3 regions of the Blastococcus sp. SYSU DS1021 genome follow, and region 2 is predicted to be linked to each of the others. Evidence: riboswitches for the same ligand, from Rfam matches in the RefSeq annotation. Region 2 holds a riboswitch; each other region holds the start of a gene.
The links. A riboswitch is a leader RNA that binds a small molecule or an ion and turns the genes downstream of it on or off. The one in region 2 is predicted to bind cyclic di-AMP.
Positions count from the first base shown of each region.

Region 1: it holds a riboswitch for cyclic di-AMP, as region 2 does, so the genes downstream of both, ACI8AP_RS05305 (hypothetical protein) here and ACI8AP_RS00705 (LysM peptidoglycan-binding domain-containing protein) in region 2, are expected to answer to the same signal.
Region 3: it holds a riboswitch for cyclic di-AMP, as region 2 does, so the genes downstream of both, ACI8AP_RS08880 (murein hydrolase activator EnvC family protein) here and ACI8AP_RS00705 (LysM peptidoglycan-binding domain-containing protein) in region 2, are expected to answer to the same signal.

Region 1 covers NZ_JBJHAL010000005.1:55,320-58,581, forward strand. The annotation lists gene ACI8AP_RS05300 (SDR family oxidoreductase) at 1-465, shown strand, start outside; gene ACI8AP_RS05305 (hypothetical protein) at 488-1,372, opposite strand; cyclic di-AMP (ydaO/yuaA leader) riboswitch at 1,627-1,774, opposite strand; gene ACI8AP_RS05310 (bifunctional 3'-5' exonuclease/DNA polymerase) at 1,943-3,262, opposite strand, start outside.
Region 2 covers NZ_JBJHAL010000001.1:134,253-137,514, forward strand. The annotation lists gene typA (translational GTPase TypA) at 1-460, shown strand, start outside; gene ACI8AP_RS00705 (LysM peptidoglycan-binding domain-containing protein) at 527-1,396, opposite strand; cyclic di-AMP (ydaO/yuaA leader) riboswitch at 1,417-1,510, opposite strand; gene ACI8AP_RS00710 (DUF5994 family protein) at 1,890-2,390, shown strand; gene ACI8AP_RS00715 (NAD-dependent epimerase/dehydratase family protein) at 2,469-3,262, shown strand, end outside.
Region 3 covers NZ_JBJHAL010000009.1:70,300-73,561, forward strand. The annotation lists gene ACI8AP_RS08870 (heparin lyase I family protein) at 8-1,315, opposite strand; tRNA gene ACI8AP_RS08875 (tRNA-Ile) at 1,717-1,790, opposite strand; cyclic di-AMP (ydaO/yuaA leader) riboswitch at 1,951-2,106, shown strand; gene ACI8AP_RS08880 (murein hydrolase activator EnvC family protein) at 2,117-3,262, shown strand, end outside.

The DNA.
Region 1 (3,262 bases), on a different contig from region 2:
GCGCCCCTGGGCACCGGCCGGGCCGAGGCCAACCGCGAGACGGCGATGACGAACTTCGTCGGCGCGCTGGCGCAGACCGAGGCGGCGCTGGAGATCTTCCGCCGCCAGGGCCGCGGGCACCTCGTGCTGATCTCCTCGATGTCGGCGCTGCGCGGCATGCGCCGGTCGATGACCACCTACGCCGCCACCAAGGCCGGGGTCGCGTCCCTCGCCGAGGGGCTGCGGGCCGAGCGGATCCCCGGCCTGGACGTGTCGGTGATCTACCCCGGCTACATCCGGTCGGAGATGAACCAGCACGTGCAGCAGCGAACCCGGTTCATGGTGGACACCCCGACGGGCGTCCGCGCCATGGTGGCCGCCATCGAGGCCCGGCGGGCCACGGCCTACGTCCCCGCGTGGCCGTGGGTGCCCATCGGGCTGGCCATGCGGGTGCTGCCGCTGTCCGTGGTCCGCCGGCTCACCTAGGCACGGCCGCGGGGCGGTGGGGTCAGTTGTAGTTCACGTGCACGTGGTCGAAGTGGTTGGCCGTCGCGCTGCCCCGGTTCTCCATCGCCTGCCACGAGCCGCCCGGGGACGAGAGCATCCGCTGCTGCCAGATCAGGTAGTCCACGCCCAGCTCGGCCCAGTGGGCGCGGTGGTAGGCGACGATCGCGTCCCCGAGGGCGGCGTCGGACATCACCATGTAGTCCAGCGCCAGGCCCGAGGGGTGCCCGCCCGGGTCGGCGGCGCTGGCCCGGGTGCCGCCGAGGGTGATCCCCGCGGCGCCGGGCACGTTGCTGACCACCGCGTCGGCCGCGGCCTGGGTCTGCGGCTTCACGCTGCCCGCGGTGTTGGAGATGCGGGCGACCGCCGTGGCCGCCACCGAGGCGGCGGTGGTGGCGGCGGCCCGGGCCTCCTGTGTGGGCGTCGCCGCGGCGGGGGCCGCGGCCGCCCGCTCGGCGGCTGCGGCCTCCTCCGCTGCCTTCTCCTCGGCAGCCTTCGCCTCGGCCTCGGCGCGGGCGGTGGCCTCCGCCTCGGCCTTCTGCCGGTCGAGCTCGGCCTGGTCGGCCGCGGCCTGGGCCTGCTGGGCCGCGACCTGCTCGGCCTCGCGGCTGCTGCGGCTGGCCGCCAGGTCCTGCAGCGGGGCGAGGTCCTCGGCGACGTCGACCGGGCCGGAGCGGGAGGTGAGCCCGAGCTCCTGGGCGACGCTCACCGACTGCGAGGTGCCGGCCTCGGCCTGGGCGCCCGGGTCCACGCCGACGAGGGTGTTGACCAGGAGGGCACCGGCGGCGGCGACCCCGAGGTAGAACGCCGGACGGCGGAGGCCCGAGGGCGGGCGACGGCGGAGGGCGAGCGGGCCACGACGGCCCGAGGTGGTGGTGCGGGGATCCATGGGTTCGGGGTGCTCCGTTGGTGCGGCGGGGTCGGCCGGGCGAGGCGGACCGCGAGGGATGCGGGCTGCGGACCGGCGCCGGGTCGCGGGGCCACCGGGCACCGGCGGCTCGGCCGGCGGTCATCGCTGGTGGGGGCGACCGGCGGGACGCCGGGTGCGCGTGCGGTCAGGTCCGGGGACGCACCGGGGGGCGGCGGTGCCGGCGGGCGCGGGGTGGTGCGGCGGTGCAGGGGCGCGCCATGCGGCGGCTCTCCGTTTCTTCCGTCGTGCCGCCTACCGGGTTAGCTGACGGATTCGGACGGGAAGCAGCCCTACCCGCACCGGGACGTGCCCGGTGCGCGATTCACCCCAGAACTTCGGTGGGTCCCCGGCTCGCCCGCAGCTCGAAGGCGGCGGGCGACTCGGCGGCGCCCGGCAGACCCTCCCCGGATGGGGAGAGAACGATCGGCCGGGCTCCGCCACGGTAACCGTCGTTATGCAGTCGTGACAATGCGGGAGCGGTCACTTCCGCAGATCGTGACGCGTGTCGCGCCACCGTGCCGGCCCCGTCGGTGGTGTACGGCAGTCCGTTCAGCCGGCGTCGGCCCAGGACCGGACGACGGCGACGTCCAGCGGGAAGTCCACCGGGAAGGCGCCGAACAGCAGCCGCCCGGCCGTGGTGGCCGCGGCGCGCACCGCCTCGACCACGTCGTCGGCCAGGTGCTCGGGGGTGTGCACGACCACCTCGTCGTGGAGGAAGAACGCGAGGTGCGCCCGGGTCCCCAGCGGCCCGTCGCCGCCCAGCCGCCAGAGCCGGTTGCGGAGGTCGGCCAGCCAGCACAGCGCCCACTCCGCTCCGGTGCCCTGGACGACGAAGTTGCGGGTGAACCGACCCCAGGCGCGGCGGGCGCGGTCGCGGTCCTCCCGGGAACCGGCCTGCTCCGCGGCCTCGCCGAGCCCGTCCGCCCGCTGCGCCCACGCGCCGCTGGGCGACGGCGACCCCCGGCCCAGCAGCGTGTGCACCACCTCGCCGCGTTCGCCGGCCCGGGCGGACTCCTCGACCAGGCCGATGGCGCGCGGGTAGCGGCGGGCGAGCCGGGGCATCATGCGACCGCTCTCCCCGCGGGTGCCGCCGTACATGGCCCCGAGGATGCCCAGCTTGGCCTCCGCCCGGGTCGCCACCGCGCCACCGGCGACCATGCCCGCGTAGAGGTCCGAGGCCCGCGCCGCCTCGGCCATCGCGGTGTCCGCGCTCATCCCGGCGAGCACCCGGGGCTCCAGCTGGGCCACGTCGGCGACGACGAATCGCCAGCCGTCGTCCGCGACCGCCGCCGGGCGGATCAGCGTGGGCACCGAGAGTGCACCCCCGCCGTTGGACGCCCACCGACCCGTGACCACCCCACCCGGCAGGAAGGCCGAGCGGAACCGCCCTCCCTGCACCCAGGCCTCCAGCCAGCTCCAGCCGTTGGCCGTGAGCAGCCGCATCAGCTTCTTGTACTCGAGCAGCGAGGGGACGCACGGGTGCTCGAGCTGCTCGAGGGTCCACGAGCGGGTGTCGGCCACCGGGAGGCCGGCCTGCTGGAGTGCCCGCAGCAGCTCGGCCGGCGAATCGGGGTTGAGCGACGGGGTCCCCAGCGCCGCGCGGATCTCGCCCAGCAGCCGCTCGAGCACCGCGGGGCGCCCACCGGTTCCCGGGCGCGGGCCGAGCAGGTCGGTGAGCAGGCGCTCGTGCACGTCCGCCCGCCACGGCAGGCCGGTGTGCGTCATCTCGGCGGCCACCAGGGCGCCGGCGGACTCCGCCGCGAGCAGCAGCGCGAGCCGGTCGCCGTGCGGTGAGGCGGCCAGGGCCGCCTGCTGGCGCCGCTGCTCGGCCAGGGGGTCGAGCCGGTCCGCCGGGTCGGCCAGCGGGAA
Region 2 (3,262 bases):
CCTGACCGAGACCCGCGGCACCGGCGTGCTGAACAGCAACCTCGAGGGCTACGAGCCGTGGCTGGGCGACATGCGCGCCCGGCCGACCGGCTCGCTGGTCGCCGACCGCCAGGGCGTGGCGACGACCTACTCGATGTTCTCGCTGCAGGAGCGTGGCCAGCTCATGGTCCAGCCGGGCACCGAGGTCTACGAGGGCATGATCGTGGGTGAGAACTCCCGTCCGGACGACATGGACGTGAACATCACCAAGGAGAAGAAGCTCACCAACATGCGCAAGTCCACCTCCGAGGAGCTGGAGCGGCTGATCCCGCCGAGGATCCTCAACCTGGAGCAGGCGCTGGAGTTCTGTGCCGAGGACGAGTGCGTGGAGGTCACGCCGGCCGGCGTCCGCATCCGCAAGGTGGTGCTCGACCAGACCGAGCGCGGCAAGGCCAAGAACCGCAAGCCCAAGCCCAGCTGATCCGCCCATGACGCAGCGAGCCCCTGCCCGGTGATCCGGGCAGGGGCTCGCTGCGTCATGGGGCCGTTACGGCGCCGGCACGAAGGCCACGTGCGGGTGGTCCATGTGGTTGGCGGTGGGGGAGCCGCGGTCCTCCATGGGCTGCCAGGCCCAGCCCGTCCACGTCCCGGCGATCTGCTGCTGCCAGATCACGTACTCGACGCCGAGGCGCGCCGCGTTGTCGATGACGTACTGGCTGAGCGCGTCGCCCGTGGCCCGGTCGTCGTAGACCATGAAGTCGGCGGCGCGGCCCTCCGACGGGCTGTGGCCGGGGCGGGTGAGCACCGTCGGGATGCCGAACTCCGCGGCGACCTCCGCGACGGCGGGGCGCACGTGCGGTTCCCACGCGCCGTAGGCGGCGGTGTCGAGGGCCGGCCGGTCCGCGGCGCGGCTGGCACGCTCCGGGGCCGCCGACGGGCCGCCGACGAGGGTGAGTCGCTGCCCGACGCGCAGCACGTTCGGGTCCGCGCCGATGACCTCGAGGTTGAGGGCGTGCACGTCCTGCCAGGTGGTGCCGTGGCGGGCGGCGATGCCGCCCAGCGTGTCGCCCGGCTGCACCACGTACTCGCCGCCGGCGGGGGCGGGGGCGGCAGGGGCGGCGCCCGATCCGCCGATGACGAGGACCTGCCCGACGCGCAGGACGTTCGGGTCGGCGCCGATGGTGGCGAGGTTGTCGGCGTGGATGGTCTGCCACGAGGTGCCGTGGGCGGCCGCGAGCCCGCCCAGCGTGTCACCGGGGACGACCGTGTGCTCCCCGGGGTGGGCCTGTGCCGGACCGGCGATCGCGAGGGAGGCGGCCGCGGCGGCCGCGAGGACCACGGCCGGACGTGCCATGGCCGCCGCCGCCGCGGAGGTGCGGGTGGAGCGACCGGGTCGTGCCGTGCGGTGCTTGAGCATGGGGAAGCCTCTCGCCGCCTGCGGGGTTAGCTGTCGGGTTCGGGCGAGAGCTGCCCGGCCGCGTGCTGCGGCTTCACCCCGAGGCCGAGGGCCAGGATCTCGTGGGTTCCCCGCGCCTGCCCGTCGTGTGCACGGGTCCGGTGGCGGTGGGCAGGTTCGGCGGTCCGCCATCCGGGCCCACCCGTTGGTGGACGCAGCACGGTAGGCAGACCGCCGTCCCCGACGGCAAGGCCGCGGAGCCTCCATCGCGGGCGGCCCCGCGCGGACTGACTCGCCGTGGCCCGCCCCCGACTGCCCGTGTGCGGTGCTCGTACCGGCGGCGCACGGTCCGCGGCGCGGGCTCCGTGCTCGTCAGGTCACGAATCGTGATGACTGGCCGAAGCGGTCCGACGCGCCCGCCACGCCGTCGAGGAGTCTCGCCTCGCACCCGTCCTACGTTGACCTCGGAGCCGTCTCCCCGGCTCCCTGGGAAGAGGAAGGCGGCCGAACGCTCATGGCGACGATCACCCGTACGGTTCCGGCGATCGAGGGCTTCCGGGGTGGCATCGACGTCCGGGTGAGCCTGCGCGCCGACGCCGGATCGGGCGGTTCGGCGTTCGACGGTGCGTGGTTCCCGCGGAGCCGGGACCTCGCCGTGGAGCTGCCGGAGCTGATCGCGGCGCTGGAGCGGCGTGGTGTGCGGGTGGAGCGGTTCACCTACGCCCTCGACGCCTGGGAGCCGGCCCCCCGCAAGCTGGAGGTGCTGGGCCGCACGGTCCGCGCCGGCGGCTTCCGGAGCATGGACCCGCAGGTCGTCTGCCTCACCTGGGCCGGGGGGAACCGCCGGGCCGACCTGCTGGTCGTCCCGCCGGAGACCGACGTCCTCACCGGCGCCCGGGCGCTGCGGCTGTGCACCCGGCGGGGCCTGCCGTCCTCGCCCCAGATGGTGCTCGCCGCGGCCCGTTCCACGCCCCTTCCGCAGGTGCCCACGCTGCCGGTGTCCCGCGCGGTGTAGCGCTCGTCCGCCGACGGCGGATCCGCTGCCGGCGAACTCCCTGGACGCGCGGGCGCCGACCGGGCTGGAGTGCTCGGCATGAGACTCCTCGTCCTCGGCGGCACCCACTTCCTCGGCCGGCACGTGGTGGAGGCCGCGCTCGCTCGCAGGCACGACGTCGCCACCTTCACCCGGGGCCTGACGGGTCCGCCGCCGGAGGGCGCGCGGGCGCTGCACGGCGACCGCGACGACCCCGGCGCGCTGCCGCGCGCGCTGGGGGAGTGGGAGCCCGAGCTCGTCGTCGACACCTCCTGCCAGACCCGGGCCGCCGCCCGCAACGCCGCTGCGGCGCTGGGCGGGGTCCGCTCCTACGTCTTCGTGAGCAGCCTCAACGCGTACCGCAACTGGCCGCCGGGGCCGCTCGGCCCGGAGGACGGCGAGCCGACCTGGGACACCGAGGACGACGAGTACGGGCCCATCAAGGCCTTCGGCGAGCGGGAGCTCGCCGCCGCCGTCGGTGGCCGCTTCCTCGCCGCCCGTGCCGGCCTGATCGTCGGCCCCTCCGACCCGATCCACCGCCTCGGCTGGTGGCTGGAGCGCATCGCGAGCGGCGGTCGGGTGGTCGTCCCGGCCGAGGGCGTCGCCCAGCCGATCGCGCTGGTCGACGCCCGTGACCTGGCCGCCTGGCTCGTGGACATGGCCGGGCAGGGCCGCACCGGTGCGGTCAACGCCACGGGGCCGGCGGGCATGACGACCCTGGGCGGCCTGCTCGAGCTCTGCCGGGTCGTCACCGGGAGCGCGGCGGAGTGGGTACCGGTGCCCGAGGCCGACCTTCTCGCCGCCGGCGTCCAGGAGTGGCTGCACCTGCCGCTGTGGCTGCGCCACGAGGTCGC
Region 3 (3,262 bases), on a different contig from region 2:
GAGCAGGTCAGTCCATCGCGTTCAGTGACGCGACGGACTCGCGCGTCGGGCCGAAGCCGATCGGGGAGTGCTGGAGGTAGTGCGTCCGGTAGGTCCCGGCCGCCGAGTAGATGCCCTGCTTGATGTAGACGGACTGCCCCTCGTACAGGTTGGCGACCCGCTCGGACAGGACCTTCTCGCCCTGGTGCCAGACCTCGATGAGGCCCTTCGCCGGGTCGGGGGACCAGATGAACCGGACGGTGTGGTCGTTCCAGGCGCCCTTGTCGATCGTGCCGAGGTTGAAGGTCCGGACGTACTGCGCGTCGCCGGCGGTCCTGCCGCCCGTGCCACCCCGGACGTCGACCATGAGGTTCTCGTTCACGTCCGACCAGAAGTGCACGTTGGGGTTGCCGGAGTTCACCGTCTGGTGCCACTGCGTGTAGATCAGGAACTGGCCGCGCTCGTCCCAGTCGAAGTCGGCCGGGAAGAACGTGGACCAGGCCCACCACTGCTCGTCGCCGGGCCGGACGTCGCCGGAGGCGGCGATCGAGTCGCGGACCTCGGAGCGGAGGGTGCCGTGCGTGCCGTTCCAGCCGGTGTCGCCGCGCTGCACGGTGAAGAAGGCGGTGCGCTCCGAGCCGGGGTACGGGTTGGCCGTGGTGGTGCCGTACTGGTCCGACCGGAGGGCGTGGATCTCGGGCCAGGGGCCGGGGACCAGCGTCGTGGCGTCGTAGCCCCAGACCCGCGTGGGCTGGACGGCGGGCAGCTCGGGCTCGGGGTCGGACTCGGGGTCGGTCGCGGGCGGGGGCGTCGTGGTCGTCGGCGTCGTGGTCGTCGGAGGCGTGGTGGGCTCCGTGGACGGCGCCGGCGGCTCGGTGGTGGTGGGCTCGGGCGGGGGCGTCGTGGTGACCGGGGCCGCCTCGGCCGGGGTGGTCGGCTCGGCCGGCTGGCCGCCGGGGTAGATGTGCACCGGCTCCGTCCGCTCACCCTGCACCTTGGCGTGGTCCCGCGGCACGACCACGAAGGCGTACCGCGGGGTGGACAGCGGCAGCCGGGGCGACGTCCAGGCGGTGGCGCCGGTGGAGCCCACGATGCGACCGGCGGCGCCGGAGGTGACGTCGATGACGAGGTAGTCGCGGGCCCCGGGCACCCCCGTCCAGTCCAGCGAAGCCCGCTGATCGACGGCCTCGCCGATGAGATCGGCCGGGGCGAGCAGCACGGCGGCGGCCTGCGTGTGCGATGTGACGGGCCGAGGGGCTGCCAGGACGGCGTCGGCGAGTCCGGCGCCGCCGATCAGGGTCAGGGCCGCCAGGACGGCCAGGTTGCGCTTGTTCATGGCGTCGGTCCTCAGATCAGGTCGAGCGGGGTCTGGACGAGGCGGTCGGCGGCATGGACGCCGCCGCCGGCATCGGTCAGGACGGCGGTGGCGACGGCGAGCACGAGACCGGCCCTCGAGGGGAGCCGGGCAGGCGCTGCAGATGCCGCTCGGACGCCGCGTCCGGGGCTGCGGCGGTGACACCACCGGTCGAACCGACGACGGCTGAACGTTCTGTCACGCATCAATTACGCCACGTCATGAAGGCGGCGGTGCAGAGGCGCGCCGGTCGCCTTCCGGCCGCGGCGCCGGTGTGGCGCACCGCTGACGCCGAGGCGCCTACACCCATTGGGAGCCGTGTCCTTGCTCACGCGGACAGGGAGGCGCGAGCGCCAGGCACGACACCGCTGGCATGGGAGAGGTGGGGCGGGTGGGGCTCGAACCCACGACCCAGGGATTATGAGTCCCATGCTCTGACCAGCTGAGCTACCGCCCCGGACCCGCCAGCCTGCCAGACGGCGCCGCGGCGCCGCAGCCACGTCCTGGGGCCGGTGGGGCGAACTGACAAGGTCCGTTACCCCCCTGTGACATTCGGACGATCCGCTTGTACCGTCTCTCGCGGCCCATCCGATCCCGCTCCCGAAACCCGGGGGCTCGGACGGGCCCCGCCGAACTCTGCGGCCTCACCGCCGCGGGGACCGGGGACCCACGTTCTCTGGGGTGAATCCCGCCTGCGCCACCACGGGCAGGCAGGTAGGGCATGTTCCGGCCCGAACCCGTCAGCTGACCTGGTAGGCGGATAGAGGAACGGAGACCGTCGCCTTGGCGACCTCGCACCACCTGCGCCACCACGTCCCGGCCGCGCCCGCGCGCCGGGCCCTCAGCCGCACCCGTCGGGCGGCCACCGCCGCCACCGCACTGCTGGCGCTCGCACTGCTCGGGACGTCGACCGCGGCGGCCGCGCCGGGCGACGCGCGCAGCGAGCATGACCGCGTCGAGGCGGAGGTCGCCGACATCGAGCAGCGCGTGCGCGACGCAGAGGAGCGCCTGCAGCAGCTCACCCTCCGGGCAGAGGAGGCCAGCGGCGCCGTGCTCGCCGCGCAGGCCGAGCTCGACCGCGCCCGCGAGCACGCCGACGCCATCGCCGCCGAGCTCGCCGCCGTCCGGGAGGCCGTGGCGAGTACCCAGGGTGAGGTAGCCGCCCTCGGCCGGGAGGCCTACATGGGCAGCGACAAGTCCATGAAGCAGCTGGAGATGGTGCTGCACGCCGACGGCCCGGGGGAGCTCCTCCAGCAGGCCGCGACGCTCGACCTCCTCGGTGAGGATCGCGCGCAGGTGCTCGAGGACCTGCGGGTGGCCGAGGCCCGCGAGGCCCGGCTCGACCAGGAGGCGAAGGCCGCCGTCGCCGAGCGGGATGCCGCAGCGCGCAAGGCCCAGGGCATGCAGGCGGAGGTCGACGCCCTCCTCGCGGCCGCGCAGACCGACTTCGATGCGCTCACCGCCGAGAAGGCGGCGCTGGACGAGCAGCTGCGCGAGGCGGAGATCCGCATGCTCAGCCTCCGCGGCACGGCCGACCCCGTCGCCGCCTGGTCCGAGCAGCAGGCCACCGAGCAGGCGGCCGTGGCGGCGGCTCCCGCGACCGCCGGGGCCGGCCGGCTCACCCAGGGGCGGGTCACCTCCTGCTACGGCAGCCGGTGGGGTACCCAGCACCTCGGCGTGGACATCGCCGCGCCGATCGGCACCCCGATCTTCACGCCGGAGCCCGGGGTCGTGCTGCAGGCCGGGCCGGCCAGCGGGTTCGGCCTCGCCGTCGCCATCCAGCACCACGACGGGGCCATCACCGTCTACGGGCACGTGAACCAGTTCTTCGTCTCGCCGGGCCAGGTCGTCAGCGGTGGGCAGCAGATCGCCGAGGTGGGCAACCGGGGCCAGTCCACCGGCCCGCACCTGCACTTCGAGGTGCACCTC